One region of the Streptomyces sp. Ag109_G2-15 genome, then DNA from elsewhere that is predicted to be linked to it. Evidence: riboswitches for the same ligand, from Rfam matches in the RefSeq annotation. Region 1 holds a riboswitch; each other region holds the start of a gene.
The links. A riboswitch is a leader RNA that binds a small molecule or an ion and turns the genes downstream of it on or off. The one in region 1 is predicted to bind thiamine pyrophosphate.

Region 2: it holds a riboswitch for thiamine pyrophosphate, as region 1 does, so the genes downstream of both, CRP49_RS03895 (thiamine ABC transporter substrate binding subunit) here and thiC (phosphomethylpyrimidine synthase ThiC) in region 1, are expected to answer to the same signal.
Region 3: it holds a riboswitch for thiamine pyrophosphate, as region 1 does, so the genes downstream of both, thiO (glycine oxidase ThiO) here and thiC (phosphomethylpyrimidine synthase ThiC) in region 1, are expected to answer to the same signal.

What each region holds. Positions count from the first base shown of each region.
Region 1 covers NZ_OCNI01000001.1:2,997,161-3,006,834, forward strand. Annotated here, with positions in the region: gene CRP49_RS13345 (DUF5326 family protein) at 1-76, shown strand, start outside; gene CRP49_RS13350 (IclR family transcriptional regulator) at 278-1,192, shown strand; gene CRP49_RS13355 (SsgA family sporulation/cell division regulator) at 1,292-1,729, shown strand; gene CRP49_RS13360 (YibE/F family protein) at 1,827-3,272, opposite strand; TPP riboswitch at 3,353-3,526, shown strand; gene thiC (phosphomethylpyrimidine synthase ThiC) at 3,519-5,303, shown strand; gene CRP49_RS13370 (hypothetical protein) at 5,393-6,256, opposite strand; gene CRP49_RS13375 (metallophosphoesterase) at 6,439-7,515, opposite strand; gene CRP49_RS13380 (LacI family DNA-binding transcriptional regulator) at 7,873-8,985, opposite strand; gene hisC (histidinol-phosphate transaminase) at 9,415-9,674, shown strand, end outside.
Region 2 covers NZ_OCNI01000001.1:956,540-966,213, forward strand. Annotated here, with positions in the region: gene CRP49_RS03885 (ABC transporter ATP-binding protein) at 1-358, opposite strand, end outside; gene CRP49_RS03890 (iron ABC transporter permease) at 358-1,959, opposite strand; gene CRP49_RS03895 (thiamine ABC transporter substrate binding subunit) at 2,001-3,110, opposite strand; TPP riboswitch at 3,192-3,299, opposite strand; gene rlmN (23S rRNA (adenine(2503)-C(2))-methyltransferase RlmN) at 3,324-4,430, opposite strand; gene CRP49_RS03905 (SpoIIE family protein phosphatase/ATP-binding protein) at 4,516-7,317, opposite strand; gene CRP49_RS49055 (50S ribosomal protein bL37) at 7,457-7,531, shown strand; gene CRP49_RS03910 (hypothetical protein) at 7,852-8,175, shown strand; gene CRP49_RS03915 (deoxyxylulose-5-phosphate synthase) at 8,246-8,575, shown strand; gene CRP49_RS03920 (SMI1/KNR4 family protein) at 8,572-9,384, shown strand; gene CRP49_RS03925 (phosphatidate cytidylyltransferase) at 9,471-9,674, opposite strand, start outside.
Region 3 covers NZ_OCNI01000001.1:5,193,707-5,203,380, reverse strand. Annotated here, with positions in the region: gene CRP49_RS23360 (NAD(P)/FAD-dependent oxidoreductase) at 20-1,561, shown strand; gene CRP49_RS23355 (hypothetical protein) at 1,575-2,489, opposite strand; gene metF (methylenetetrahydrofolate reductase [NAD(P)H]) at 2,546-3,469, opposite strand; gene thiE (thiamine phosphate synthase) at 3,590-4,237, opposite strand; gene CRP49_RS23340 (Rv2175c family DNA-binding protein) at 4,328-4,693, opposite strand; gene CRP49_RS23335 (NAD(P)/FAD-dependent oxidoreductase) at 4,759-5,991, opposite strand; gene CRP49_RS23330 (hypothetical protein) at 6,024-6,374, opposite strand; TPP riboswitch at 6,428-6,539, shown strand; gene thiO (glycine oxidase ThiO) at 6,537-7,697, shown strand; gene thiS (sulfur carrier protein ThiS) at 7,694-7,894, shown strand; gene CRP49_RS23315 (thiazole synthase) at 7,898-8,692, shown strand; gene pknB (Stk1 family PASTA domain-containing Ser/Thr kinase) at 8,786-9,674, shown strand, end outside.

The sequences.
Region 1 (9,674 bases):
CGTCGCGCTGGTCGGCGGACTGATCTACATCGTGCGCAAGTTCATGTCGAACTCCTCGTCGCGCAGCGACTGGTGAGGGACGCGGGAGCCGGTGAGCGGTAACGCGAATCGCCGGTTCCCTCGGGGGAGGGAAGTTTCCCCGGCAGGCCGTCTGCACGCGGTGGCGGGCGGTTAGAGTCCGGAACCCCACGCGGGGCCGGGCCCCGCTGGCGGCGTACACCCCCACCCGTGCCTCACCGCACGGGCTGCCCCCACCCTCGCGCTACGGGAGTGACCCTTGGCCACGGTTGACACCGCACCGGCAGAACCCCACGCACCCCCCGCCCAGCCGCACTCCTGCACACCCCCGCTGCAGCGGCCACCCGCCGCGACCGTCCCGGGACAGCCACGCGCCGCGTCCCTCCCCGGACCCTCGCACTCCGCGGACGTCCCGGGTCAACCGTCCGCCGCGACCCTCATCGGATCCGTGCAGCGCGCGATGCGCCTGCTGGAGACCGTCGCGGCACACGAGTACGGCGCCCCCGCCAAGCAACTCGCCCGCGAGACCGGCCTCGCCCTGCCCACGACCTATCACCTGCTGCGCACCCTCGTGCACGAGGGCTATCTGCGCCGTGAGAAAGGGCTGTTCTTCCTGGGCGACGCAGCCGAGCGGCTGAGCAGCAGCGGAGCGCAGCAGAAACGTCGCAGCACGGTGGCCGACACCCTGGCGCACTGGCGCGATTCGATCGGTGCTCCGGTGTACTACGCGATGTACCGGGACGGCGAGATCGAGGTCATGTGCGTCTCCGACTCGCGGGAGACTCCCGCGGTCGAGGAGTGGGCCGACTTCCGTGAGACGGGGCACGCGCACGCGATCGGGAAGTGTCTGCTCTCCCAGCTGGACGAGGACGCCCGCCGGGACCACCTGACCCGCTATCCGGTGCAGTCCATCACCCCGTACACCGTGCGCGACAACCATGCCCTGCTGCGCCGACTGGACCGGATGCCGCGGATGGAGCCGGTGGTGGAGCGTCAGGAGTACGCGCTCGGGACGGTCTGCGCGGCGATTCCGATCACGGTCGGCACCACGGCGGCCACGATGGCCATCTCGCTCCCCGCCCACCAGGCCGACCGGCTGCTGCCCGCCGCCCAACGGTTGCAGACCGAGATCGGGCGCCATCTGGGGGCGTTGATGCTCTCTATCAGTATCTGAAAACTCACTCCTTGTGATCTGTCGTGTACGTTCAGCAAGATTTGACCCACGGTCGAGGGATCAATCCCGGCCAGTCCATGTCATTTGACGGGGTAGGCGATGCGCGAATCCGTACAGGCAGAGGTCATGATGAGCTTTCTCGTGTCGGAGGAACTCTCCTTCCGTATTCCGGTGGAGCTGCGTTATGAGACCTGTGATCCCTATGCCGTGCGGCTGACCTTCCATTTGCCCGGAGATGCCCCGGTGACCTGGGCCTTCGGCCGCGAGCTGCTGATCGACGGGGTCGGGCGGCCGTGCGGCGAGGGGGACGTGCACATCGCCCCCGTCGACTCCGAGGTGCTGGGCGAGGTGCTGATCCGGCTTCAGGTCGGCGGCGACCAGGCCATGTTCCGCTCCTCGGCGCCGCCGCTCGTGGCCTTCCTCGACCGCACGGACAAGCTCGTGCCGCTCGGTCAGGAGGGCGCGCTGGCCGACTTCGACGCCCACCTCGACGAGGCCCTGGACCGCATCCTGGCCGAGGAGCAGAGCGCCGGCTGAGGCGTTGCGGCGACGGGGCGCCAGGCGCTCTGCCCTGCCGCGTGTGACTGTGCAGGAACGCTTCTTCAGTGGACTTCCGGCCCCTGCCGGGCCCCGCTCACCGCTTCCGGCGTCGGCCCCTGCCGCCGCGCGCCGGAGCGGGCTGTGCCCCGGCGGGGGCCGCCGCGTCCGGTCCCGGCCGGTCGGCCGACACCACCAGGGCGGCGAGCGCGGTGGTGACCGGGACGGAGGCGACCAGGCCGATCGAGCCCACCAGCGTGCGCACGACCTCCTCGGCCACCAGTTCGCTGTTGGCCACCGTGCCCACGCTGCTCTGTGCGATCGAGAACAGCAGCAGCAGCGGCAGCGCGGCGCCGGCGTAGGCGAGGACGAGGGTGTTGACCACCGAGGCGATGTGGTCGCGGCCGATGCGGATGCCCGCCCGGTACAGCCCGCGCCAGCCCATCGCCGGATTGGCCTCGTGCAGCTCCCAGACCGCCGAGGTCTGCGTCACCGTCACATCGTCCAGGACGCCCAGCGAACCGATGATGACGCCGGCCAGCAGCAGACCGCTCATGTCGATCGACGGATACAGGCCGTGGATCAGACCGGTGTTGTCGTCCGTGTTGCCGGTGAGCGCGGCCCAGTCGATGAACTCCGAGCCGAGGACGCCGATCAGCAGGAGGGAGGCCAGCGTGCCGAGCACCGCCACCGACGTACGGGCCGACAGTCCATGGCACATGTAGAGCGCGATGAGCATGATCGCGCTCGCCCCGACGACGGCCACCAGCAGCGGATTCGAGCCCTGCAGGATCGCGGGCAGGATGAAGAGCGTCAGCACCATGAAGCTCACCGCCAGCGCGACCAGCGCCATCACACCGCGCATCCGTCCCACCACCACGACGGCGAGCGCGAAGATCCCCGCGAGCAGCGCCATCGGGAACTTGCGGTTCACATCGGTGACGGAGTACTGCAGGTCCTTCGGCGCCGAGGGCTCGTAGGCGACCACGACCTTCTCGCCCTGGTGCAACTGCCGTGACTGGTCGGGCTGCACGATCTCGGTGAACGTACGGCCCTGGTCGTTGCCGGTGTCGACCCGGACCGTCGCCTTCTTGCAGGTACCTTTCGCCTCCTGCTGCGCGGAGTTGCCCTCAGCGGTGGAGGTGTCTCCGGTCGGGGTGTCCCCCGAGGCGTTCACCGACTTGCAGCTCACCTCGACCACCTTGGTGACCGTGGCCTGCTGTGTCTGGCGGTCGAAGCCGACGCCCGTGCGCTCGTGCGGTGGGGCTCCCCCGGGCCAGAGCACCACCAGGCCGACCACGACCGCGGCCGCGAACGGGATCAGGATCGCCGCGATGACCTTGCGCAGATGCTTCGAGACCGGCGCGGCGGGTCCGTGGCTGTGGCTGTGACCGTGCGAGTGGCCGTGGCCGTGGCCGTGGCCGTGGCCAGGGCCCGGGACGTGCTGGTGCCCGTGTCCGTCGCCGTCATGGCCGTGTCCGTCGCCCTGTCCGGAACCGCCTCCGCGCGGCGGTTCGGAAGGCGGGTACGGGTACTGCTCCATGGTGGTCACCGCCAGATCATCGCAAGAACGCCAGGGGCCCTCTGGTCACCGCGCCCGAATTGACGCTAGCGTGGAGGCACCTTTGCACACGCGGGAGCTCGGAGCACCGGGCTGAGAGGACGCTGACCTCCGTATTCGCGATGTTTCACGTGGAACGTGGTTTCACGGGAAACATCGGCAGACGGAAACCGCTGCGTCGACCGCCGAACCTGTTACCGGGTAATGCCGGCGTAGGGAGTAGGTCTCATGACCAACAAGGACGCACGCACGCCTGCCTCCGTCCAGGACGACAAGTCCCAGGAGGCCGGGAAGTCCATCGGCTGGCACAAGGCGTATATCGAGGGCACCCGCCCCGACCTGCGCGTGCCGGTCCGCCAGGTGCACCTCACCAACGGGCAGTCGGTCACGCTGTACGACACATCGGGCCCGTACACCGATCCACTCGTCGACACAGATGTCCGCAGGGGCCTGCCGCCGCTGCGGGACAACTGGATCATCGCCCGCGGCGACACCGAGGAGTACGCCGGCCGTCCCGTCCGTCCCGAGGACGACGGGATCAAGCACACCTCACCGCGCGGCGGGCTGCGCAACCTGGACGCGGTCTTCCCCGGGCGCCCGCGTCAGCCGCGCCGGGGCCGTGACGGCAAGGCCGTCACACAGCTCGCGTACGCCCGCCGCGGCGAGATCACGCCCGAGATGGAGTTCGTGGCCCTCCGCGAGAACGTTTCTCCCGAGGTGGTCCGCGAGGAGATCGCGGCGGGCCGTGCGGTGCTGCCGGCCAACGTCAACCACCCGGAGATCGAGCCGATGATCATCGGCAAGCGGTTCCTGGTGAAGGTCAACGCCAACATCGGCAACTCCGCGGTCACGTCCTCCATCGAGGAGGAGGTCGAGAAGATGACCTGGGCGACCCGGTGGGGCGCCGACACGGTCATGGACCTCTCCACCGGCCGCAACATCCACACCACCCGCGAGTGGGTGCTGCGCAACTCCCCCGTCCCCATCGGCACGGTGCCGCTCTACCAGGCGCTGGAGAAGGTCGACGGCAGGGCCGAGGAACTGACCTGGGAGATCTACAAGGACACGGTCATCGAGCAGGCCGAGCAGGGCGTGGACTACATGACCGTCCACGCGGGCGTGCGCCTGCCGTACGTGCCGCTCACCGCCAACCGCAAGACCGGCATCGTCTCGCGCGGCGGCTCGATCATGGCCGCGTGGTGCCTCGCGCACCACAAGGAGTCGTTCCTGTACGAGAACTTCGAGGAGCTGTGCGAGATCCTCGCCGCCTACGACGTCACGTACTCGCTGGGCGACGGCCTGCGCCCCGGTTCCATCGCGGACGCCAACGACGAGGCGCAGTTCGCGGAGTTGCGCACGCTCGGGGAACTCAACCGGATCGCCAAGCGTTTCAACGTACAGACCATGATCGAGGGCCCGGGACACGTCCCGATGCACAAGATCAAGGAGAACATCGACCTTCAGCAGGAGATCTGCGATGAAGCTCCGTTCTATACGCTCGGCCCGCTGACGACGGACGTTGCTCCGGCGTACGACCACATCACCTCCGGCATCGGTGCCGCGATGATCGCCTGGTGGGGCACGGCGATGCTCTGCTACGTCACGCCCAAGGAGCACCTGGGCCTGCCCAACCGTGACGACGTCAAGACCGGCGTCATCACCTACAAGATCGCGGCGCACGCGGCCGACCTCGCCAAGGGGCACCCCGGAGCACAGGAGTGGGACGACGCGCTGTCCGACGCCCGCTTCGAGTTCCGCTGGGAGGACCAGTTCAACCTCGCCCTGGACCCGGACACGGCACGGGAGTTCCACGACGAGACGCTGCCGGCCGAGCCCGCCAAGACGGCCCACTTCTGCTCCATGTGCGGGCCGAAGTTCTGCAGCATGAAGATCTCGCAGGACATCCGCCGCGAACACGGCGGCAGCCGGGCCGAGATCGAGGAGGGCATGGCCCAGAAGTCGAAGGAGTTCGCAGCAGCGGGCAACCGGGTGTACCTGCCGCTCGCCGACTGATCCCGCCGCGGTGACCGTCGGTCCCGGAGACGTGCGAGCGTCTCCGGGCCGGGTGTCCGGCCGCGCCCCTGGCCGGGGCGCAAGCCGGGCTATTCCGGCTGGTGTTCCGGGCCACCGAAGTCGGGGCTCGTGTAGTCCGGGCTGGTGAAGCTGGGACGGCCGGAGGCGGCGCCGTCGTCGGGGCTGCTGAAGCCGGGCCGGTCGTAGCCCAGACGGGGCATGCGGCCGGTCGGGGCCGGCGGGGCCGCGCGGTGCAGGGCGGCCGCGCCGGGCTGGGCGAGTGCGTCCCGCAGGAACGGCAGGATGCCGCGCTCCAGCAGGGCGTCCCGCCAGGCCTCTCTGGCCCTGGCCACCTCCTCGCTCGCTGCGTCGTGGGTTCCGGCTTCCGCCGCGGCGCTGTTGCGCAGGGCCGTGAGCAGCAGCCCGACCGCGGCGACGAGGATCGCGGCCGCGGCCACGGCGCCGAACACCCAGCCCGCGGTGAGCATGGTCTGGGCGAAGGCCTGGCCGGGGGCCAGCATTCTCAGGATGTAGCCGACGAGCAGGAAGATCGCCGCGGCGGTCCCGGCGAGGACGGGAGCCAGCACCGCGATCACGGCGATGGCGCCCGCACCGGTCGTCTCGGCGGCCTCGCCGATGCCGGCGGCGAGCCCCATCGCGTCCGCACCCGGTTCGACGGAACCGGAATCGCGGGCGGCCACGGGGGTGGACGGCGCCGGGTGGCGCAGTTCCTCGCGGGCCTTCACGTAGTGCTGGTACTCGGTCGCCACGGCGGCCGTGATGAGCGCGGTGGCGTTGAGGGCCATGGTGCGCAGTTGTTCGGGGTTCAGCCGCTGTCCGACAGCGGCCAGTTCCGGTCGGTGTGGTGCGGAGCGCAGCGCCTCATCGAGGATCCGCTCGAATTCCTGGCGGTCCTCGCTCAGCAGGTGCTGCGGAACGCTGTTCATGTGCATCCCCCGATGCTCCGTAGGGCTTGGGGCTCGCATGCCGGCGAGCCGTCGGGCAGAAACGGAGGGGAGCCTGCTACGGATAAGCCGATGGTAGAGCCGTGACGGCACACGGTGACAGGGGGTTGCCGGAATTTGCGTGCCGACCTGCGTTCATGCGGTATGGGGTGCGCCTGCCCCGGGAACGCTCAGATATCCAGGGGAAGTTGCTGGACCAGCAGTTTTCCGGCCATGGTCACTCCGCCGTCCATGGCGATGGCGAGTCCCTCGGCGTAGACGTGCGGTCCCTCGACGACCGGCCCGCCGCCCTCCTCGCCGTCCTCGGAGCCGACTTCGCCGAGCAGGTACGGAATGGGGCTGTGGCCGTGAACGATGCGGGTGCCACCGTACGTATCGAGCAGGGAGCGTACGGCGTCGGCGCCGCCCTCGTCGCGGAAGGAGAAGCGCTTGGTGAACTTCCGGAACAGGTCCCAGCATTCGTCCGCGTCGTTGCGTGTGAGCGTCTCACGGACGGTGTCGTTGACGGCCTCGATCGAGTCGCCGTAGTCGAGGTATGCGGTGGTGTCGGAGTGCACGAGCAGGTAGCCGTCGACCTCCTCGACGGCGTCGAGGCGGGCCATCCACTGCAGGTGGTGGTCCTGGAGGCGGTCCATGTCGGTCTTCTGGCCGCCGTTGAGCAGCCAGCCCGCCTGGAAGGTGGCAGTGCCCGCGCCGGAGTTGACGGGGGTGTCGCCGAAGCGCTTGGCGCCGAGTAGCAGCAGCTCGTGGTTGCCCATGAGGGCCTTGCAGTAGCCGCCGGCCGCGGCCGCCTCGGCGGACAGCCGCATCACCAGGTCGATGACGCCGATGCCGTCCGGGCCGCGGTCGGTGAAGTCGCCGAGGAACCACAGCCGGGCGGTGCCCGCGCACCACTGGCCGGAGGCGTCGATCAGCCCCTTCTCCTGCAGGGCGGCCACCAGTTCGTCCAGGTAGCCGTGGACGTCGCCGACGACGTACAGCGGACCGGGGCCGGCCGTGGGCTGTTCGGCCGGAGCGGCGGGGACCGGTTCGACGGGGACCTGGAGCGTGTCGCCGCGGTTGATGACGGGCAGGTCGCGCTGGGTGGGCGTGTAGCCCTCGGGGTACGCCTCGTCCACGGGCGGGAGGCTGTCACCGGGGTGGGTCTGGACGTACGGACCGGTCTCGTGGACGTAAGCGGGTACCCGGAAGTCGCGCAACGTCGCCGTCCGCTCCACCTCGGGTCCCTGACCGGCCCCCTGAGTCATCAGACCCCTCCACCATCGCGCCGCAGCTGCACCGCTTCGGACTGCCTGGTCGCAGCGGCCAGCGGTGTCGTGGGCCCATCATAGGAATGCGCGTCGCGCCGTGTGATGACCCAGGGGTAGTGAATCGGAGCAAGACTCCAGTTCACCGCGGCTTTCGCCCCGTTTGGGCAGGGGTTCGACCGGCTGCCCATCAGGCGTCGGCCGCACGGCTGGACGGTCGACCGACCCGTTTGGCGGCCTGCGGAGCCGCGTGCAGCGAGACGGCGGAGCCCGGCGGCCCGGATTCGGACCCCGGCCCTCAGGCCGCAGCGGGTGATCCGACCCGTCCGCCAGGCATGCCCGCCTGCGATACCCCCGCTATCCCTCTTCCGGGGTCCGCGGCGGGCTGACGGTCGTGCGCGGGGGACGCCGCTGGGACGAGGTGCGCACGATCAGCTCGGTCGGTATCACCTGCTCGACGGGCTGGTCCGACTCGACGCCCTCGATGGCGTCGATGAGGAGCTGGACCACCGCGGTGCCGATCCGGCGCGGTTTCAGGGAGAGCGTGGTGATGGGCGGCTCGGTGTTGGCGTACACCGTGGACTCGCTGCAGCACACGAGCAGCAGGTCGTCCGGGACGCGCAGGCCGTAGCGGCGGGCGGCGGCGAGCAGGTCGGTGCCGTTGGGGTCGAAGAGACCGTAGACGGCGTCCGGGCGGTCGGGGCGGGCGAGCAGCCGGTCGGCGGCGACGGCGCCCGCGCACGGGTCGTGCGCCGGGTAGGCCTCGTAGACCGGGTCCTGGCCGACGCGCTCGCACCAGCGCAGGTAGGCCGTGGTCGACAGATGGGTGTAGGTGTCCGTCGTCGTGCCCGTGAGCAGGCCGATCCGGCGGGCGCCCGCGTCGGCGAGGTGGTCGAGGATGCCGAGGACGGCGGCCTCGTGGTCGTTGTCGACCCAGGCGGTGACCGGGAGCGAGCCGGCCGGGCGGCCGTCGGAGACGACCGGCAGCCCCTGTCGGACGAGTTCGCTGACCACCGGGTCCTGGTCGGAGGGGTCGATGACGACCGTGCCGTCCAGGGCCACGTTGGACCACACGTCGTGGCGGGAGGTCGCGGGCAGGATGACCAGGGCGTAGCCGCGGGCGAGCGCGGCCGAGGTCGCGGCCCGGGCCATTTCGGCGAAGTAGGCGAACTCTGTGAAGGTGAAAGGTTCATCCCCGTACGTCGTCACGGTCAGGCCGATCAGGCCCGACTTGCCGGTACGGAGGGTGCGGGCGGCGGCCGAGGGGCGGTACCCCAGCCGGTCGGCGACCTCGCGGACATGGCGTCGGGTGGCATCCGGGAGCCGGCCCTTGCCGTTGAGGGCGTCAGAGACGGTCGTGATGGAGACTCCGGCGGCGGCGGCCACGTCTCTGATGCCCGCCCGGCCCGGCCGACTGCCTCGACGTGAGGTTTCCGCGCGGCTCACCTGGTGCTTCCCTGCTGCTGTCATGGCGAGCCGATAGTAGGGCTCATGCGGTGGGGTAGTGCGGACGCATATGCACGCGTTGACAGGCACGTTTCTGCATGGTCATAGCATCCCAACTGCCTTAGAAAGTAAGGAAGTTGAGCGCTCTCATGGTAAGACGTGACTTGTCGACGCGCATGGGCCTGCCAAGTGCTCGATGTCTCGAAGAGGTCTCAACTCACCTTCACGGGTGATGCGCGCCACGGCGCGAGCCACCGGCGCATAGATATATGTGGGGCGCGCCCCCCGATACGTACGCCTTCGTCTGGTGATGCCCCTGATGCCTGTGGGATCGATGAGGTTTGCCTCTTGCTGTCCCGCACCTGTTCGCAGGGGCGCCGAATCCTCATAAGGTGTGGAGTATTGGAAGCCGGCGGCGTCGACGGTCCGCCGGTGGTCACGAGGAGGACTGCGGTGAGCGAGACGAGCCCCAAGCTGCGCGCCGAGCTGGAGGGTATCCCCACCTACAAGCCGGGCAAGCCTGCCGCGGCCGGCGGGCCGGTCGCCTACAAGCTGTCCTCCAACGAGAACCCGTATCCGCCGCTGCCCAGTGTGATGGAGAGCGTGACCGCGGCCGCCTCCAACTTCAACCGCTACCCGGACATGGCCTGTACGGGGCTGATGAACGAGCTGTCGGAGCGCTTCGGTGTCCCGCTCTCCCACCTGGCCACCGG
Region 2 (9,674 bases), 2.0 Mb from region 1:
CCAGCTCCAGCAACTGCCCGACCTCCGCGTCCCGTCCACCCTTCGGCACGCCGTGCATGCGCAGCCCGAAGGCCACGTTGCCGCCGACGTCCCGCTGCGGGAAGAGCTGGTGGTCCTGGAACATCAGCCCGACGCCCCGCCGGTGCGCGGGCACGCCCGCCTGGTCCCGGCCGTCGAGCAGCACCCGCCCGGCGTCCAGGGGCTGCAGCCCGGCCACCGCCCTGAGCAGCGTCGACTTTCCGCTGCCGCTGGGCCCGAGCACGCACACCACCTCGTGCTCGGCGACGTCGAGGTCGACCGCGTCGAGCACCGGCCGTCCGCCGAAGCGCACGGTCGCGGCCGCGAGGCTCAGCAGCATCAGAACTCCCCCGTCCGGTCGGTGCGCAGCCGCTCCAGGACCAGCAGCGCGGCCGCGCAGACCACCATCAGAATCGTCGACAGGGCCATCGCCTGCCCGTAGTTGAGGTCCCCGGGCCGGCTCAGCAGCCGGGCCACGGCGACCGGGAGCGTCGGGTTGTCCGGCCGGGCGATGAACACGGTCGCTCCGAACTCCCCTAGGGACACGGCGAACGCGAACCCGGCCGCGATCAGCAGCGCCCGCCGCACCAGCGGGAGGTCGACCTCCCGCCACACCCGCCAGGGCGAGGCCCCGAGCACGGCCGCCGCCTCCCTGAGCCGTCCGTCCACCGCCCGCAGCACGGGCAGCATGGTCCGTACGACGAAGGGGGCGCCCACCAGCGCCTGGGCGAGCGGGACGAGAATCCAGGACTGCCTGAGATCCAGCGGGGGCTTGTCCAGCGAGATGAGGAAGCCGAAGCCGACCGTCACCGCGGAGACGCCGAGCGGCAGCATCAGCAGCGCGTCGAAGCCGCGCATCAGCCGGCCCGCGTCCCGGCGGGCCAGCGCCGCGGCGGCGAGGCCTCCGATCAGCACGGCGATGGCCGTGGCGGCGACGGCGTACTCCAGGGAGGTCCACACGGCGTGCAGCGGCGCGACGAGGAAGGTGCCGCCGTCGGCGTCGGTCAGGGCGCGGTAGTAGCCGAAGCCCGGCGCGTCGAGGGAGCGCCGTACGAGCACGGCGAGCGGCAGGACCAGCAGCAGGGCGATGGTGACCAGGACCCCGGCGAGCAGCGCCCACTGCCCGGCACCGCGCGGCCGGCGGGCGGTAACCTTCGGGTCGACGAGTCGCAGGGCGGTCTCCCGCCGCCGTACCGTCCAGGCGTGCACGGCGAGGATCGCGCCCACCGCGACGAACTGGACGAGGGTGAGGACGGCGGCCGTGGACAGGTCGAAGACCTCTGAGGTCTGGCGGTAGATCTCCACTTCGAGGGTGGAGAAGGTGGGCCCGCCGAGGATCTGCACCACGCCGAAGGAAGTGAAGGTGAACAGGAACACCATCAGCGCGGCGGCGGCCACGGCGGGTGCGAGGGCGGGGAGCGTCACCTTCCGCCAGGCCCGCAGCGCGGACGCGCCGAGCATCCGGGCGGCCTGCTCCTGCCGGGGGTCGAGCTGGGCCCACAGGCCGCCGACCGTGCGGACGACGACCGCGTAGTTGAAGAAGACGTGCGCCAGCAGGATCGCCCACACGGTGGTGTCGAGCCGTACGCCCCACAGGTCGTCGAGGAGCCCGCCACGGCCGACGAGCGCGAGGAACGCGGTACCGACGACGACGGTCGGCAGCACGAAGGGGACCGTGACGACGGCTCGCAGCAGCTGTCTGCCGGGGAAGTCCAGGCGGGCGAAGACGTAGGCGGCGGGCAGGGCGAGCAGCAGGGTGAGCGCGGTGGAGGCGAGCGCCTGCCAGGTGGTGAACCACAGCACGTGCCGGATGTCGGGCTGGGTGACGACGTCCGCCATCCGCCCGAACTGCCAGACGCCGTCCACCTTCAGCCCGCGCGCGACGATCGCGGCCACGGGCCAGGCGAAGAAGACGGCGAAGAACGCGACGGGCAGGGCCATGAGCCCCAGCCGCGCCGCGCTCCCGCGCGTCCGCCTCGTGGCTACTTCAGTACGAGTGACGTCCACGACTTGACCCACTGGTCGCGGTTGGCGGCGATCTTGGCGGGGGCCATGGTCTCGGGATCCTTGGCGGCCGGCCCGTACTTGGTGAAGTCGGCGGGCACCGCGGCGCCCTTGACCACCGGGTACACGAACATGTTCAGCGGCATGTCCTGCTGGAACTCCTTGGAGAGCAGGAAGTCGATGAACGCCTTGCCGCCCTTGGTGTTCTTCGCGTTGCTCAGCAGCCCGGCGAACTCGATCTGCCGGAAGCAGGTGCCGGTGGCCACACCGGTCGGAGCGGTGCTGGGCCGCTTCTTGGCGTAGATCACCTCGGCGGGCGGGGAGGAGGCGTACGACACGACGAGCGGCCGGTCACCGCCCGCCTTCTTGCCCTCCGACGACCCGGAGAACTCCTGGTAGTAGGCCTGCTCCCAGCCGTCGACGACCTTGACGCCGTTGGCCTTGAGCTTCTGCCAGTAGCCCTGCCAGCCTCCCCCACTCTCGGCTTCGCTCGAGCGGGAGGTGCCCCCATCCCCGTACTGCGCGGCGCTGCCGAGCAAGAAGCCGAGGCCGGGCGAGGAGGTGGCCGCGTTCTCGGTGACGAGGAGGTTCTTGTACGCGGGCTTGGCCAGGTCGGCGAAGGTCTGCGGCGGGGTCAGCTTGTGCTCGCCGAAGTACGCCTTGTCGTAGTTGACGCAGATGTCGCCGTAGTCGATGGGCGTGACCCGGTGCTTGTCCTGGTCGAGCTGGTAGGCGGCGCCGACGGTGCCGAGGCCCTTCGCCTCGTACGGCTGGAAGAGACCGTTGTCGAGGGCCCGGGACAGCAGCGTGTTGTCGACGCCGAAGAAGACGTCGCCCTGCGGGTTGTCCTTGGTCAGGATCGCCTTGTTGACGGCCTGGCCCGCGTCGCCGCCCTTCAGGACCCTGACCTTGTACCCGGACTGCTTCTCGAAGTCCTTGAGCACGTTCTTCGAGACGGCCCACGAGTCGTGGCTGACGAGGGTGACGGTCTTGGAGTCCGCGGAGCCCTTGGTGTCCGTCGATCCGCACGCGGACAAGGTGAGCAGGCCGAGGCCGACCGCCGTGGCCACGAGGGTCTTGGTGTGCACGTGAGTGTCCTCCTGGGGTTGGCCAGGAAGAACGCGGCCCCGCCCGGTCCTTCGGGGAAGGATCCGGGCAGGGCGCAACAGCATGAGTGGTGACCGAACTTCCTACCCAGAATGACCTGGGCGAGGTTCAGAGGGTCTGCGGCCCGCTTGCCGCACTCTCAGCGCTGTGGCGCTCCCCTGTCGGAATATGAAGATGTGATTGACGTGGCCAGATTACCGCTCGGTGGCCGCGAGCTGACCACAAGCCCCGTCGATCTCCTGCCCCCGCGTATCCCGGATGGTGACCGGCACCCCATGGGCGGCGATCGCCTCGACGAACGCCTTCTCGTCTTCCGGCCGCGAGGCGGTCCACTTGGACCCCGGCGTCGGGTTCAGCGGGATGAGATTGACGTGCACGGGCTTGCCCTTGAGCAGCCGTCCGAGCCGGTCACCGCGCCAGGCCTGGTCGTTGATGTCGCGGATGAGCGCGTACTCGATCGACAGCCGGCGCCCGGACTTCTCGACGTACTCGAACCCGGCGTCCAGCACCTCACGCACCTTCCAGCGCGTGTTCACGGGGACGAGGGTGTCGCGCAGCTCGTCGTCGGGGGCGTGCAGGGAGATCGCGAGCCGGCACTTGAAGCCCTCGTCGGCGAACCGGTGGATGGCGGGCACGAGCCCGACCGTCGACACGGTGATCCCGCGCTGCGAGAGCCCGAGCCCGTCCGGCGCGGGATCGGTGAGCGCGCGGATGGCTCCGACGACCCGGTTGTAGTTGGCGAGCGGCTCGCCCATCCCCATGAAGACGATGTTGGACAGCCGAGCCGGCCCACCGGGGACCTCACCGTCCCGCAGCGCCCGCATCCCGTCGACGATCTGATGGACGATCTCGGCGGTCGACAGATTCCGGTCGAGCCCCGCCTGCCCGGTGGCACAGAAGGGACAGTTCATCCCGCACCCGGCCTGCGAGCTGATGCACATGGTCACCCGGTCCGGGTACCGCATCAGCACCGACTCCACGAGCGTGCCGTCGAACAGCCGCCACAGCGTCTTGCGCGTGTCCCCCTGGTCGGTCGACAGATGCCGCACGACGGTCATCAGCTCCGGGAACAGCGCCTCGCGCAGTCTGTCCCGCGAGCCGGCCGGGATGTCGGTCCACTGCTCGGGGTCGTGCGCGTACCGCGCGAAGTAGTGCTGCGAGAGCTGCTTGGCACGAAACGGCTTCTCCCCGATCTCGGCCACCGCGTCCTTGCGCTGGGCAGGCGTGAGATCGGCAAGGTGCCGCGGCGGCTTCTTGGCTCCGCGCGGGGCGACGAAAGTGAGTTCTCCGGGCTTAGGCATGGCTGTACCAGTGTCGCAGATCCAATTGGGTGACTTGCGGCGCGAGCCGTGCACTGGGGGGCGTCCACCTGTGCTCAACGCCGACTCACAGGTCAGGATCATCGAACTGGTCGAGAAGAAAGTCGACCGGGGCGAGGCCCAAGGCGGCGGATGCGCCCTCGTCAAGAAGCTGCTCCGTCCAGATGACCTTGCCGTGAGTGGTGTACCGCGTCCCCCATCGCTGGGCGAACTGCGCCACCAGGAACAGCCCCCGCCCGCCTTCGTCGGTGGTCGCCGCCCGCCGCATGCGCGGCGAGGTGCCGCTTCCGTCCGACACCTCGCAGATCAGACAGCGTCCGTGGAGCAGCCGTACGCGGACCGGCGGCGAGCCGTACCGGATCGCGTTCGTGACCAACTCGCTGACGATCAGCTCCGTGGCGAATGCGGTCTCCTCCAGCCCCCACTCCAGCAACGTCTCCCGGCAGCGCGCCCGCACCGAGGGAACCACCGCCGGGTCCGGCGGCACGTCCCACATGACCACATCCGAGCGCGGGAACCTCCGGGTACGTGCCGTCAACAGCGCGATGTCGTCGGAGGAGTGCGACGGCTTCAACGAGTCGATCACCGCCTGACACGTCTCCTCCGGCGTGCGGCCCCCGGACCCACCCAACGCCCGGCGCAGTCGCTCCATCCCGACGTCGATGTCGTGGGTACGGTCCTCCACGAGGCCGTCGGTGTACAGCACCAGTTGCGAACCCTCCGGCAGGGACAGTTCCGCGGTCTCGAAGGGGTAGCCGCCCAGGCCGAGCGGCGCCGAGGCCGGCACGTCAGCACAGGTGACCGTCCCGTCCGGGTGCACCACCACCGGTTCCGGATGCCCCGCACGGGCCATCGTGCAGACCTCCGTCACCGGGTCGTAGACCGCGTAGAGGCAGGTCGCTCCGGTCACGCCTTCCCCCTCGTGGCCCTCTCCGGCGTCCCCCGTGTGCTCCTCGTTGTCCATGCGCACGACCAGGTCGTCCAGGTTCCCGAGCACCTCGTCCACCGGCAGGTCCAGGGTGGAGAAGTTGTGCACGGCGGTGCGCAGCCGGCCCATCGTCGCCGCCGCGTGCAGCCCGTGACCGACGACGTCACCCATCACCAGAGCCACACGGACGCCCGGAAGCGGGATGACGTCGAACCAGTCCCCGCCCACCCCCGCCTCCCCGGGCAGATACCGCCAGGCCACCTCCAGCGCGTCCTGCTCCGGTTGCCTCCGCGGCAGCAGGCTGCGCTGCAACGTCACCGCCATCGCGTGCTCCCGGGTGAACCTTCTGGCGTTGTCGATGGCCACCGCCGCCCGCGCGGCCAGTTCCTCCGCGAAGGTGAGATCGTCCGGCTCGAACTCCGGGGAATCCGCCGTCCGGTAGAAGTTCGCCACGCCCAGCGATACGTTCCGCGCCCGCAGCGGCACGGCCACCAGCGAACACAGCCCGGACTCCAGGGCCCTCCTGGCACGCTCCGGATCCTGTTCCCGCCAGCCCTGTGCCTGCCGCAGGTCCGCCTCGAGCATCACCCGCTGCTCCTGGAGCGCCCGCATCTGCGGCGTCAGGCGCGAGAACGAGATCATCTGGCCCAGCGGATACACCGGAATCATCCGCCGGTCGCCGCCGATCGCCGCCCGGCGCAGATGCCGCCAGCCCTCCGCGGTGGGCTCCCACCCCCGCAGCACCGCTTCGAGCAGATCCACCGTCACGAGGTCGGCGAACTGCGGCACCGCCACGTCGGCCAGCTCCTGGGCCGTACGCCCCACATCCAGCGTGGTCCCGATCCCCACCCCCGCCTTGTACAGCAGCTTCAGCCGCTCCCGCGCGACGTCGGCCCGTCCCGAGACCGCCGCCAGCTCCGTGGTGTCCCGCAGGGTCACCACGCTGCCCGGCCGGCCGGCCCGCGGGTACGTCGGCCGCTTGTTCACCGCGAGCATCCGGTCCCCCACGAGCCGCACCTCATCGGTGACCTCCTCCGACGACGACAGCAGACGCATGATCGGCTCCGGCAGCCCCAGCTCCCCCACCGGACGCCCCCGCACCTTCGCCGGCAGCCCGAGCAGCCTTGTCGCCTCGTCGTTGGCCAGCAGCAGTCGTCCGTCGGCGCTGGTGATCAGCACTCCCTCCCGCACCGCGTGCAGGACCGCGTCGTGGTGCTCGTACTGCTCCGCCAGCTCCTCCGGTGCCAGGCCGAACGTCTGCCGCCGCAGCCGCCGGGACACCAGCGACGTTCCCGTCACGGCCAGCACCAGCGCGGCCGCGCCGCTGCCCAGGATGATCTGCAGCTCCGGCACCCACAGTCCCGCCACGTTCCTGACCGTGATTCCGGCGGAGACCAGGCCGACCACCTTGCCGTGCGAGTCGGTCACCGGGACCACCGCCTGCACGTCCGTCCCCTTGCCCGCGGGCAGAGGCGGCCCGCCGGCCTGCTCGACGACGGTACGGCCCTTCAGCGCCGGTTCGATGGTGCCGACGAACTTCTTCCCGATCTCCCGCGGGTAGGGATACGTATAGCGAATCCCGTCCGTGTTCATGGCGATGACGAAGTCCACGCCCGCGCGCTTCCGCGCCTCCTCGGCCCGAGGCTGGAGCACCGCCGTCGGATCCGGGCTCTGCAGCGCCTCGGCCACGCCAGGAGCACTCGCGAACGACTGCGCCGCGACGATCGACTCCCTACGCCCCTGCTGCAAGGCGGCACTTGCCGCCTGGAGCACCATGGCCCCCACCGCGGCCACGACCAGCAGGACCACGATCACGACCTGGAGAAGGAACACCTGACCGGCCGCACTGCGCAGGTCCAGCAGGGAGGCGCGACGTGCGCGCGAGCCCCCGACGGGCGGATGACGTTCCGGACCCCGAGGGCGCCCGGAAAATACTTCCATACACCCTTGATAACACCGGTTCCGGTGATGTGGGTCCCTGCCGAGGCAGTGAGCGTGTGCCCGCAGCTGATGCCGACGTCCCGGGCCGAATCTAGACTGGCCGGAGAATGGAAAGTTCCGAATTAGGGAGATGTAGACCATGGCCAAGCGAGGGAACAAGCGACGCGGCCGCAAGAAGAAGAAGGCCAACCACGGAAAGCGCCCCAACGCCTGAGCGAACATGTGGCAACAGTGTGCCATCTGAGGGGGTTGAGGCAATTCGTGTTCGGCGTGCCCCAGAGGCTATTCCGCGTCGACCGTAATCAGCCCCCTCACGTCGGCGGACCATGACACGGCGACGGGCGTAGCCATAAATCACCCGGCCAGAAAATATACGACAGTTCAGGCGTTGCGATCAGCCGGCACCAAGCTGGAAGGTGAATTCCCAGAGGTATCCGGGAAAGATGACGCGACCAAAGAACTGAGGGTAAATGCCTGTCATCGTGGACAAGTACATCACCCGTCGCGGAATGGAACACCGACGTCGACACCAACGTGAACTTCAGGAACGGCGACTGGGTCGACATCAGTGCCAGCGGCAGTATCTGGGCCGGTGTGTGGTTCACCGGCGAGAACGGTCCCAACGGGTGGACCGGATGGAGCGCCGGCAACGACAGCCCCCTTCCGGGAGCGGCTCCGTTCAGCCTGCTCGGGAAGACGGCGGAGGACGGCTACTTCTTCGTCGGCTCCTCCCTCAGGCGCACCTATCAGAACGAGAGCCTCGGCCCGGGAGAGACGCGCCTGGCCTTGCGCATCAACGACGACACGCCCGGAAACGGGTCCGGCGCCTTCTCGGTCCGGATCCAGGTCTGGCGTTGACGGACCGTCCTCGGGGCCGGGTGCCGGAAACCCGCTTGGCCGGGCTCCCGGGCCTCCCTAGTCTGGCCGCATGCCTGCCGCCAAGACGTCGTACGTCTGTCTGTCCTGCCGGGTCTCGTACAAGCAGTGCTACGACCCGTGGCGGGAGCGGACCTGCCCGCACTGCGCGGGTGCGCTGACGTACGCGGGCTCGGCCTTCGCGGCGCCCCCGAAGCGGGACAGAGCCGCCTGGCGGACGCTCACCGTCCTGCTGAACGCGGGCGCCGGTTTCCACAAGGGCTGCTGCGGCGGCCCGGGCTACCGGCCGCGCACACTGCGCGAGGTGCGCGAGCGGATGGCGTACGCCCGCCGTACCGGTGAGCCCGCCGCGACGGCGCTACGCCGGGTCGATCTGCCGTGACGGGCCTGGACTCCCTGGTCCGGGCCGTGCCACCGCCGGCCGACCCGGTCGACGCCCGTGGGGACTGGGCCGAGGTGGAGGCACGGCTCGGGGTGCGGCTGCCCGGTGACTACAGGCTGCTGGTGAAGACGTACGGGTGGGGTGAGTTCTGCGACCACCTGTACCTGCGCACGCCCTTCGGCACGAGCCCGCACAACGGCCTGGAGTGGCACGACGGCCTGCTGGTCTGGGGCACCACGATGGACGCCGACCGGCTGTGCTGGCGTACCGACGGGGACCCCGAGGAGTGGCCGGTGGTGGTCCGGGGCCGGGGCATCCGGCAGCAGGAGGAGTTCGCACCGGGTGCGGCCGGGTTCGTCGAGGGGTGGGTGACGGGACGGATGCGCTCCGCGGTCCTGGCCGACATGGAGCCGGACCTGGCGCCCTGGTTCAGCGCCTTCCGGCCCCGGCTGCACCGGTGCCTGCGCCTGTCCGAGGGCCCCCGGCCGTACGCCGAGCGGCTGCGCATACTCCGGGACGTGCTGGCGCCGACCGCGGACCGGGGATCGTGGCAGGACGAGGACGGTGTCCACGGCCAGGACCACTTCGCGACCGTCGACACCGACTGGCACCTCACCTACGACCGCTCCCACCCCCACCAGATCCGCGTCTCCTTCCCGCCCGAAGCCCGCACGCAGGCCCGCGACCGCCTCTTCGCCGCCGTACGCCTCATGGGCTGCACGGTCCTGGAGATCACCTCGACCACGGGCCGGCCACTGCCGGACTGGGACGCCGACGACTCCGACGACGCCGAGGATTCAGACGGCTAGGCGGCCGAGACCGAACGGGCCCCCGCCGGGTACGACAACGGGCCCCGCCCTGTGTTCAGGACGAGGCCCGGAAGTCGTAGCGCGGATCAGCCGCTCCCGACGAAAATCACCAGGAGGAGCCACACCACCGGAGCCGTAGGCAGCAGCGAGTCCAGCCGGTCCATGATGCCGCCGTGCCCGGGAAGCAAGGTGCCCATGTCCTTGATGCCCAGGTCGCGCTTGATCATGGACTCGCCGAGGTCGCCCAGGGTGGCGCTGGCCGCGACCGCGAGGCCCAGCAGCAGGCCCTG
Region 3 (9,674 bases), 2.2 Mb from region 1:
GGTCGATAAAGTCGCAGGCATGGCACGGATTGCGGTGATCGGCGCCGGGATGGGCGCGATGGCGGCCGCTGCCCGGCTGGCCGTCGCGGGCCACCGGGTGGCGGTGTACGAGCGTACGGAGACGTACGGCGGTGCGGTGCGCCGCTTCGAGCGGGACGGGTTCGCCTTCGACACGGGCCCGGGGCTGCTGACGCTGCCGGCCGTGTACCGCGATCTGTTCGTCAAGACCGGCAAGCAGCCGCTGGAGGACGTCGTCGAGCTGGTCCAGGTCGACCCGGCCGCGCGGCACGTCTTCGCGGACGGCACGCAGGTGTCCCTGCCGAACGCCTCGCGCGCGGGTGTCGTCGCGGCCCTGGACGAGGCGCTGGGCGCGGGGGCCGGGCAGCGCTGGGGCGACTTCCTGGTGCGGGCCCGCGAGGCCTGGGACCGCACCCGCCGGCCGCTGCTGGAGGAGCCCCTGTGGCCCAACTGGCAGATGCTGGCGGAACGGGAGCCGTATCCGGCCGTCCCGCACAAGCGGCTGCTGCGCACGCGCCGGGCGAGCACGCCGGCCGAGATCGGCGCCTGGGAGCTGCGCGACGAGCGCTTGGCGGCCCTCCTGCAGACCCACGTGCTCGCGTACGGCCTCGACCCCCGGACCGCTCCGGCGAGCGCGGCCGTGCTGCCGTACATGGAGCACGCCTTCGGCACCTGGTATGTACGCGGGGGCATCCGGGAGTTGGCGCGCGCGGTGTACGAGCGGTGCGTGCAGCGGAGAGTCGAGTTCTTCTTCGGCGCCGAGGTGACCGGGATCCTGGAGAAGGACGGCCGGGCCGCCGGGGTGGAGTTGGCTGGGGGCACCTCCCACGCTTTCGGCACTGGGGGAGGGACGGTGGCCGAGGCGGACCATGTGGTGGCGGACGTGGACACGGCGCGGCTGCGGGACCTGACGGAGCATCCGCTGGACGAGGACGGTGACGTGCGGGCCGACCCGATCTCACCCCCGCCCGCGCGGTTCACCCTCCTGCTGGCCCTGCGTGGCGGGCGCGAGCCCGAAGCCGTCCACCGTACGGTCGTCCACGCGCCGGACGCCGAGATCGAGCTGGACTTCCTGGCCTCTCCCGGCGGCGACCAGCCGGTGTGTCCCACGGTGACCGTGCTGCGCCCGGACGACCCCGCGCTCAGACCGGACGGCTCGCACGAGTCCGTGGTGGTGTCCGCCGTGGTGTCGTCCGAGGCCGCCTGGGAGGACGAGGGCACGGTCCGGCGCTACACGGACTTCCTGCTCGAAGCCGCCCAGCGCGCGGTGCCCGGGCTGCGGGAGCGCCTGCTGTGGCACGAGGTGCGCACCCCCGTGCACACGGAGGAGGAGACGGGCGCCCGCTTCGGGGCCGTGCCCGCTCCCGCACTCGCCGCGGGCCGGGGGCGTTTCCTGCACCCGGCGAACACCACGCGCCTGCCCGGGCTGTACCGCGTGGGCGGCTGGTCACACCCCGGCGGCGGTCTCCCCCACGCCGGTATGTCGGGCGCGCTGGTGGCCGGGCTGATCGTGGAGGGGCCGGAGTTCCGCGGCTCCCAGTGAGCCGCGGCAGGCCTCAGAAACGGTACTGCTCGTCGTACCCGGTGCCCGGCTGCGGCTGCTGCCCGTGGCCCTGGTACGGGTACGGCTGCTCCTGCGGGAGTTCGCCGCCGTAGGTCTCGTCGTTGCGCTGCTGCGGGACCCAGACCCCGCCGGCCGGGGTCTCGCCGTAGCCGCCGGTGGCGTACGGGTCCTGGCCGTAGCCCTGCTGGCCGTACTGCTGCTGGTCGTAGCCGGTGCCGTAGGACTGGGTGCCGATGTACGGGTCGGAGTAGTTGGCGTAGCCCTGCTGCTGGGCGCCGGTGTCGTAGCCGTAGCTCTGCTGCTGGGCGTAGCCCGAGTAGTCGTAGGCGTAGTTCTGCTCGGCGGCCTGGGGCTGGGCGGCGCCCGCGTAGGCGGTGTCGCCGTAGACGCCGTAGGAGCCGGTGTCCTCGGGGAGGGGCTGGGGCTCGTAGACGGCGGTGGTCTCGGCGGCGGTGGGCTCGGCCGACCGGGCCGGGGTGAAGACGTCGTCACGGTCGTAGTCGTCGTCGCCGTAGGCGAGCTGCTCACGGCCGTAGTCGGCGCCCCGGTCGTCGCCCTCGGCGGGCTCCAGGTCCGAGACCTCGAGGGTCGGGTCGTGGCGGTCCGCCCTGCCGCGGCGGCGCTTGCTGCCGCCGCCCTCGGCCTCGGCATCGGGGCGCTTGACCGCCCAGCCGGCGGCGAAGCCGCGGCGGAAGGACAGCGTGACGTAGGTCTGGCCGATCGCGAACGCGATGGCGCCCAGACCGATCACGATGACGGACGGCATCAGCACGCCGACCACGACACCGAGGAAGCCGACGAAGGCGAGCAGCCGCCAGCGCAGCCGTGCCTTGTACTGCAGCAGCACCTCGCCGAGCAACCACAGTGCGACGATGCCGAACGCGATGTAGAGGACCGTCCAGCCCATGTACGCCCCTCTCCCAGTGACCGCTACGCAGTGTGTCGTATCGCGGTGCGGCCGGTCTAGGCCTGCGGGGGGTGGTGCAGGCCCAGGTTCTCGTAGATTTCCAGGGTCGCCGTCGAGTTGTTCAGGGTGATGAAGTGCAGTCCGGGCACTCCCTCGTCCAGCAGCCGTGCGCAGAACTCCGTGGCGAACTCGATGCCAATGGAGCGTACCGCCGCCGGATCGTCCTTCGCTGTGAGGATCCGCTCTTTCAGAGCGTCCGGGAAGTGCGCGTTGCTGAGCTTGGGCAGCCGCTCCAGCATCTTCACGCTGGTGACCGGCAGGACCTCGGGGATGACCGGGGTGTCGCAGCCGGCGGCCTCGACGCGGTCGCGCAGCCGCAGGTACGACTCCGGCTGGAAGAACATCTGCGTGATGGCGTAGTCGGCGCCCGCACGGCACTTGTCGACGAAGTGGGCGACGTCGGTGTCCCACTCCGCGGACCGCGGGTGCATCTCCGGGAAGGCGGCGACGCCCACGCAGAAGTCGCCCGACTCCTTGATGAGCCGGACGAGTTCGGCCGCGTAGGTCAGGCCGCTCGGGTGCGCGACCCAGTCGCCCATCGGATCGCCGGGCGGGTCGCCGCGCACGGCGAGCATGTTGCGGATGCCCGCGTCCGCGTACTGGCCGATGATGTTGCGCAGCTCGGCGATGGAGTGGTCGACCGCGGTGAGGTGGGCGACCGGGGTGAGCGTCGTGTCCACGACGATCTGCTGGGTCTCCTTGACCGTGGTCGCGCGCGTGGAACCGCCGGCGCCGTAGGTGACGGAGACGAAGTCGGGGGCTACGGCCTCGACCCTCCTGAGCGCGTTCCACAGGTTCCGCTCGCCCTGGGGGGTCTTCGGCGCGTAGAACTCGAACGAGTACGTCTTCTTGCCGGTGGCGAGGATGTCGCGCACGGTGCGTGCGCGATCAGTCCTGGTGGATGCGGTTCCGAGGGCCATACCGGCAGGTTAGCCAGGGGTGGGCGGTCCCCCAACCGGGCACCGGAAATTTGCCCGAATTGTCCGCTTCCTGTCCACCCCTTGGACAAAAACCTGGACAGACACCGGACAGAACCCGCTCTAGGCCTGCCGCAGCCGCTTCGCGAACTCCGCCGCGGCGGCTCCGGGGTCGTCGGCCTCGGTGATCGCGCGGACCACGACCACCCGGCGGGCACCCGCGTCCAGCACCTCGTCCAGGTTGCCGAGGTCGATGCCGCCGATCGCGAACCAGGGCCGGTCGGTGCCCAGGGCGGCGGTGTACCGGACCAGGTCGAGGCCCGGGGCGTGCCGGCCGGGCTTGGTGGGGGTGGGCCAGCAGGGGCCGGTGCAGAAGTAGTCCACGCCCTCCTGGACGGCGGCCGCTGCGGCCTCGGACTCGGCGTGCGTGGAGCGGCCGATCAGGACGTCGTCGCCGAGGATCGCGCGGGCCGCGGGGACCGGGAGGTCGCCCTGGCCGAGGTGGAGCACGTCGGCGGAGGCGGCGTGGGCGACGTCGGCCCGGTCGTTGACCGCCAGCAGCTTGCCGTGCCGGGCGCAGGCGTCGGCGAAGACCGCCAGGTGCTCCAGCTCCTCGGCGGCCTCCATGCCCTTGTCGCGCAGCTGCACGATGTCGACGCCACCGGCCAGGACCGCGTCCAGGAACTCGGCGAGGTCGCCCTGCCGTCGGCGGGCGTCCGTGCAGAGGTAGAGGCGGGCGTCGGCGAACCTGCTGCGGGCGGTGTCGGACATGCGTGGGTCCCCCCGTTGTCGGTGTTCATGGGTGGGCGAGTGGGTGGCGTACGGGCCGGGGCCCGTACGCCACCCGTGGTGCGGGTCGGTTCAGACGGCGAGCGCCTGGGCGCGGCGCTTCACCTCCGTGCCGCGATTCTCGCTCAGGGCCTGCGCGGGGGTGCCGGGCAGGGTCGGGTCGGGGGTGAAGAGCCACTCGATCATCTCTTCGTCCGTGAAGCCGTCGTCCCGCAGGAGCGTCAGGGTCCCGGACAGGCCCTTGACGACCTTGTCCCCGTCGATGAAGGCGGCGGGGACGTGCAGCGCCCGGTTCTCACCTCGGCGTACGGCGATGAGCTGGCCCTCCTTGACCAGCTGCCGCACACGTGTCACCTCGACGTCGAGCATCTCGGCGATGTCGGGGAGGGTGAGCCAGGCAGGGACGAGAGCATCGATCTTTGCGTCAATCTCGGTCACAGGACAAGCCTGCCATCCCCCACTGACAGTCGGAAGCCAGGCCGGTCCGGCCGGGGACGACGTGCCTAGTCGGCGGTGCTGTCCTTGAGGGGCCGGGCCGGGTCCGTCAGGGCCTCGGGGTCCATGCGGCGGCCGGCCTCGATCAGCCGTCGGCCCTGGGCCAGATCGCGCGGCCTGCCCACGGCCAGCAGGGCAACCAGCCGGTCCTCGCGCAGCCAGCAGACGGTCCAGGCCGGGCTCGCCGGGTCGCCGCGCCACACCATCCGGTCGGCCGCGGGGTGGTGGCCGGCGTACTGGACGAAGCGGCCGAACTGCTCGGACCAGAAGTACGGGACCGGGTCGTAGACCACGGGGATCTCGCCCAGGATGTTCGCGGCGACCGTGCGCGGGCCCTGCAGGGCGTTGTCCCAGTGGTGGACCAGCAGCCGGGCGCCGTACCGGGCCGAGGGGAAGGAGGCGCAGTCGCCGACCGCGTAGACGTCCGGGGCGGAGGTGCGCAGCTGGGCGTCGGCCACGACCTCGCCGTGCGTGCCCAGCTCGATGCCGGAGCCGGCCAGCCAGGCGGTGGCGGGGCGCGCGCCGATGCCGACGACGACGGCGTCCGCGGGCAGCCGCGTGCCGTCGGCGAGCACCACCGCGCCGGGCTCGACGCGCTCCACGCGCGCGTGCGTGCGCAGCTCGGCGCCGCTGTCGGCGTACCAAGCGGTCATCGGGGCGGCCACCTCGGGCGGGAGCGCGCCCGCGAGCGGCCGGTCGGCGGCCTCGACGACGGTCACCGCGCAGCCCGCCTCCCGGGCCGCCGTGGCGAACTCGGCGCCGATCCAGCCGGCGCCGACGACCACGATGGCGTGCTGCCGGGCGAGCACCGGTCGCAGCCGTTCGGCGTCGTCCAGGGTGCGCAGCAGGTGCACGCCGGGCACACCCTCGGTGCCGGGCAGCGTGATCGGTTCGGCGCCGGTGGCGAGGACCAGCACGTCGTACGGGACGGGCCCGGCCTCGGTGTCCAGTTCGTGGTCGCCGGGGCGCACGCCGAGCACCTCGCAGCCGAGCCGCAGGTCGACGCCGAGCGACTCGAAGTCGATGTCGAAGGCGGAGCCCTCGGCCTTGCCGAGCAGCACGGCCTTGGACAGCGGTGGCCGGTCGTACGGCTGGTGGGGCTCGGCGCCGATCAGCGTGACGGTCCCCGTGAAGCCCTGTTCACGCAGGGCGACCGCGGTCTGCACTCCGGCCATGCCGGCGCCCGCGACGACCACGCGCCGCCCCTGTGACGTGCCCTGCTGCGGTGTCTGCTCGCTCACCCGATCACCATAGACAACTGACAATCCGTCAGTCAGCGGGCGTGCTCGGTGACCTGCTCCACAACGCTGGTCCCGGCGCCCGGCTGGGACTCCCACTCCCAGGTCTCCTCCAGCCGCACCCGCCCGTCCGGCAGCTCCACGACGGTCGAGACGCAGTGCCCCGAGGAGGTGGTCCCGTCCCGCTTGAGCTGCACGTACCGGAAGTCCAGCCGGTCACCGGCCCGGGTGCCGACCAGATGGCCGCGTACGACGTCGCCGCCCGCGTACTCGGCCCAGATCTCGCCGTCCTGCTCGTGGTACGTGAACCGGGTGCGCGTACCCACCTGACCTGGTGCTTGGTCCGCCACCGGGGCGAGGACGAGGCCGTCCAGCGAGCGGGCCATGGATCGGGGCTCCCTTACGAGTGACGAGCGCTGCGGGCTAGGGTGGCCACCGTACAAGCACTCGCGGGAGCCCGGACGCACCGGGCTGAGAGGGAGGCTGGCGGCCTCCGACCGTACGAACCTGATCCGGGTCATGCCGGCGAAGGGAGGGGCTGGACGCCCATGTCGTCACGTACGTCCGACGTCCTCGTCATCGGGGGCGGGATCATCGGCCTGGTCACGGCCTGGCGGGCCGCGCAGCGCGGGCTCGCCACGGCCGTGGTGGACCCCGAGCCCGGCGGCGGGGCCGCGCGGGTCGCGGCGGGGATGCTGGCCGCGGTCACCGAACTGCACTACGGCGAGGAGACGCTGCTCGCCCTGAACCTGGAGTCCGCCCGCCGCTACCCGGACTTCGCGGCCGAGCTGACCGAGCTGACCGGCCACGACCTCGGCTACCGCCGCTGCGGCACGCTCGCCGTCGCGCTCGACGCCGACGACCGCGCCCACCTGCGTGAACTGCACGCGCTCCAGCAGCGTTCGGGCCTGGAGTCGGAGTGGCTGTCCGGGCGGGAGTGCCGGCGTCTGGAGCCGATGCTCGCGCCCGGGGTGCGCGGCGGGCTGCGGGTCGACGGCGACCACCAGATCGACCCGAGGCGGCTGGCCTCGGCCCTGGTGGCCGCGTGCGAGCGGGCCGGGGTGGTGTTCCACCGGTCCTGGGCCGAGCGGCTCGACGTCGTCCGGGACCGGGCCGCCGGGGTCACCACGGCGGACGGCACGGTGCTGCGCGCGGAGCGGACCGTCCTCGCGGGCGGCAGCCTCAGCGGGCGCCTCACGGGCGTCCCGGAGGACGTACTGCCCCCCGTGCGGCCGGTGAAGGGCCAGGTGCTGCGGCTGACCGTGCCGCGCCGGTACGCGCCCTTCCTGAGCCGTACCGTGCGGGCCGTGGTGCGCGGCAGCCAGGTCTACCTGGTGCCCCGGGAGAACGGCGAGCTGGTCGTCGGCGCCACCAGCGAGGAGCTGGGCTGGGACACGACGGTCACCGCCGGGGGCGTGTACGAGCTGCTGCGCGACGCCCATGAGCTGGTGCCCGGGATCACCGAGCTGCCCCTCACCGAGACCCGGGCGGGACTGCGCCCCGGCTCCCCGGACAACGCGCCGCTGCTCGGCCCGTCCGGGCTCGACGGGCTGCTGCTGGCCACCGGGCACTACCGCAACGGAGTGCTGCTCACGCCGGTCACCGGGGACGTCATGGCGGAGCTGCTGGTCAGCGGTGAGCTGCCCGACGAGGCCCGTCCGTTCACGCCGAAGCGCTTCGGCGCCGTACTCATGGAGCAGCCCGCATGAACATCTCCGTCAACGGGGAGCGCCGCCAGGTCGCCCCGGGCACCGCGCTGGACGCCCTCGTGCAGACCCTCACCGTGGCGCCCTCCGGGGTGGCCGCCGCCCTCAACGAAACCGTCGTCCCGCGCGCGCAGTGGGCGACCACGGCCCTCGCCGAGGGTGACCGTGTCGAAGTCCTCACCGCCGTGCAAGGAGGCTGACCCATGGCCGACGATCCCTTCGTCCTCGGTGGTGTGCCCCTCGGCTCCCGGCTGATCATGGGTACGGGCGGCGCGCCGAGCCTGGAGGTGCTGGAGCGGGCCCTGGTCGCCTCCGGTACCGAGCTGACCACGGTGGCCATGCGGCGGGTCGATCCCGCGGTGCACGGCTCGGTGCTGTCGGTGCTGGAGAAGCTGGGCATCCGGGTGCTGCCGAACACGGCGGGCTGTTTCACCGCCGGGGAGGCCGTGCTGACCGCCCGGCTGGCCCGGGAGGCGCTGGGCACCGACCTGATCAAGCTGGAGGTCATCGCCGACGAGCGGACGCTGCTGCCGGACCCGGTGGAGCTGCTGGACGCGGCGGAGACGCTGGTCGACGACGGCTTCACGGTGCTGCCGTACACCAACGACGACCCCGTGCTCGCGCGGAAGCTGGAGGACGTGGGCTGTGCGGCGGTGATGCCGCTGGGCTCGCCGATCGGCTCCGGACTCGGGATCCGCAACCCGCACAACTTCCAGCTGATCGTGGAGCACGCGCGCGTGCCGGTGATCCTGGACGCGGGGGCCGGCACGGCGTCGGACGTGGCCCTGGCGATGGAGCTGGGGTGTGCGGGCGTGATGCTCGCCTCGGCCGTCACGCGGGCCCAGGAGCCCGAGACGATGGCCGCCGCCATGAAGCACGCGGTGGAGGCGGGGCGGCTGGCCCGGCTGGCCGGGCGGATCCCGCGCAGGCACTTCGCCGAGGCCTCCTCCCCGGCGGAGGGCCGCGCGCACCTGGATCCGGAACGCCCTGCCTTCTAGCCGCGTGCCACCAGGGTCACAGCTCTGCTGCAGTCCGTCCCCGGAACGGCCGAGCGGGCGGGACTGTCGGTCACCCCTCGTACACTCGCCTGCGTGGATACGACCCTTCAGGACCCCCTCGTCGGGCAGGTGCTCGACGGACGGTATCGCGTCGATGCGCGGATCGCGGTCGGTGGGATGGCCACGGTCTACCGGGCCCTGGACACCCGCCTCGACCGTGTGCTCGCGCTCAAGGTGATGCACCCGACCCTGGCGGCCGACGGGTCGTTCGTGGAGCGGTTCATCCGGGAGGCCAAGTCGGTCGCCCGGCTCGCCCACCCCAACGTGGTGCAGGTCTTCGACCAGGGGACCGACGGGTCGTACGTGTACCTGGCGATGGAGTACATCGCCGGGTGCACCCTGCGGGACGTGCTGCGCGAGCGGGGCGCGCTGCAGCCGCGGGCCGCGCTGGACATCCTGGAGCCGGTGCTGGCCGCGCTCGGCGCCGCCCACCGGGCCGGGTTCGTGCACCGGGACATGAAGCCCGAAAACGTGTTGATAGGGGACGACGGCCGGGTCAAGGTCGCCGACTTCGGGCTCGTACGGTCCGTGGACACCGTGACCAGCACGACGGGTGCGGTGCTCGGGACCGTGTCGTACCTCGCGCCCGAGCAGATAGAACAGGGCACCGCCGACCCCCGCGTCGACGTGTACGCGTGCGGTGTCGTCCTCTACGAGATGCTGACCGGCGGCAAGCCGCACTCCGGGGACTCCCCCGCGCAGGTGCTCTACAAGCACATCCACGAGGACGTGCCCCCGCCCTCGGCGCTGGTGCCGGGGCTGCCGTACGAGCTGGACGAGCTGGTCGCCTCCGCCACCGCCCGCACCCCGGACATCCGGCCGCAGGACGCGGCGGCGCTGCTCGGCCAGGTGCTGCGGGCGCGGGCCGGTCTCAGCGCCGAGCAGCTGGACGCGTTGCCGCCGCAGGCGCTGTCCGCGGAGC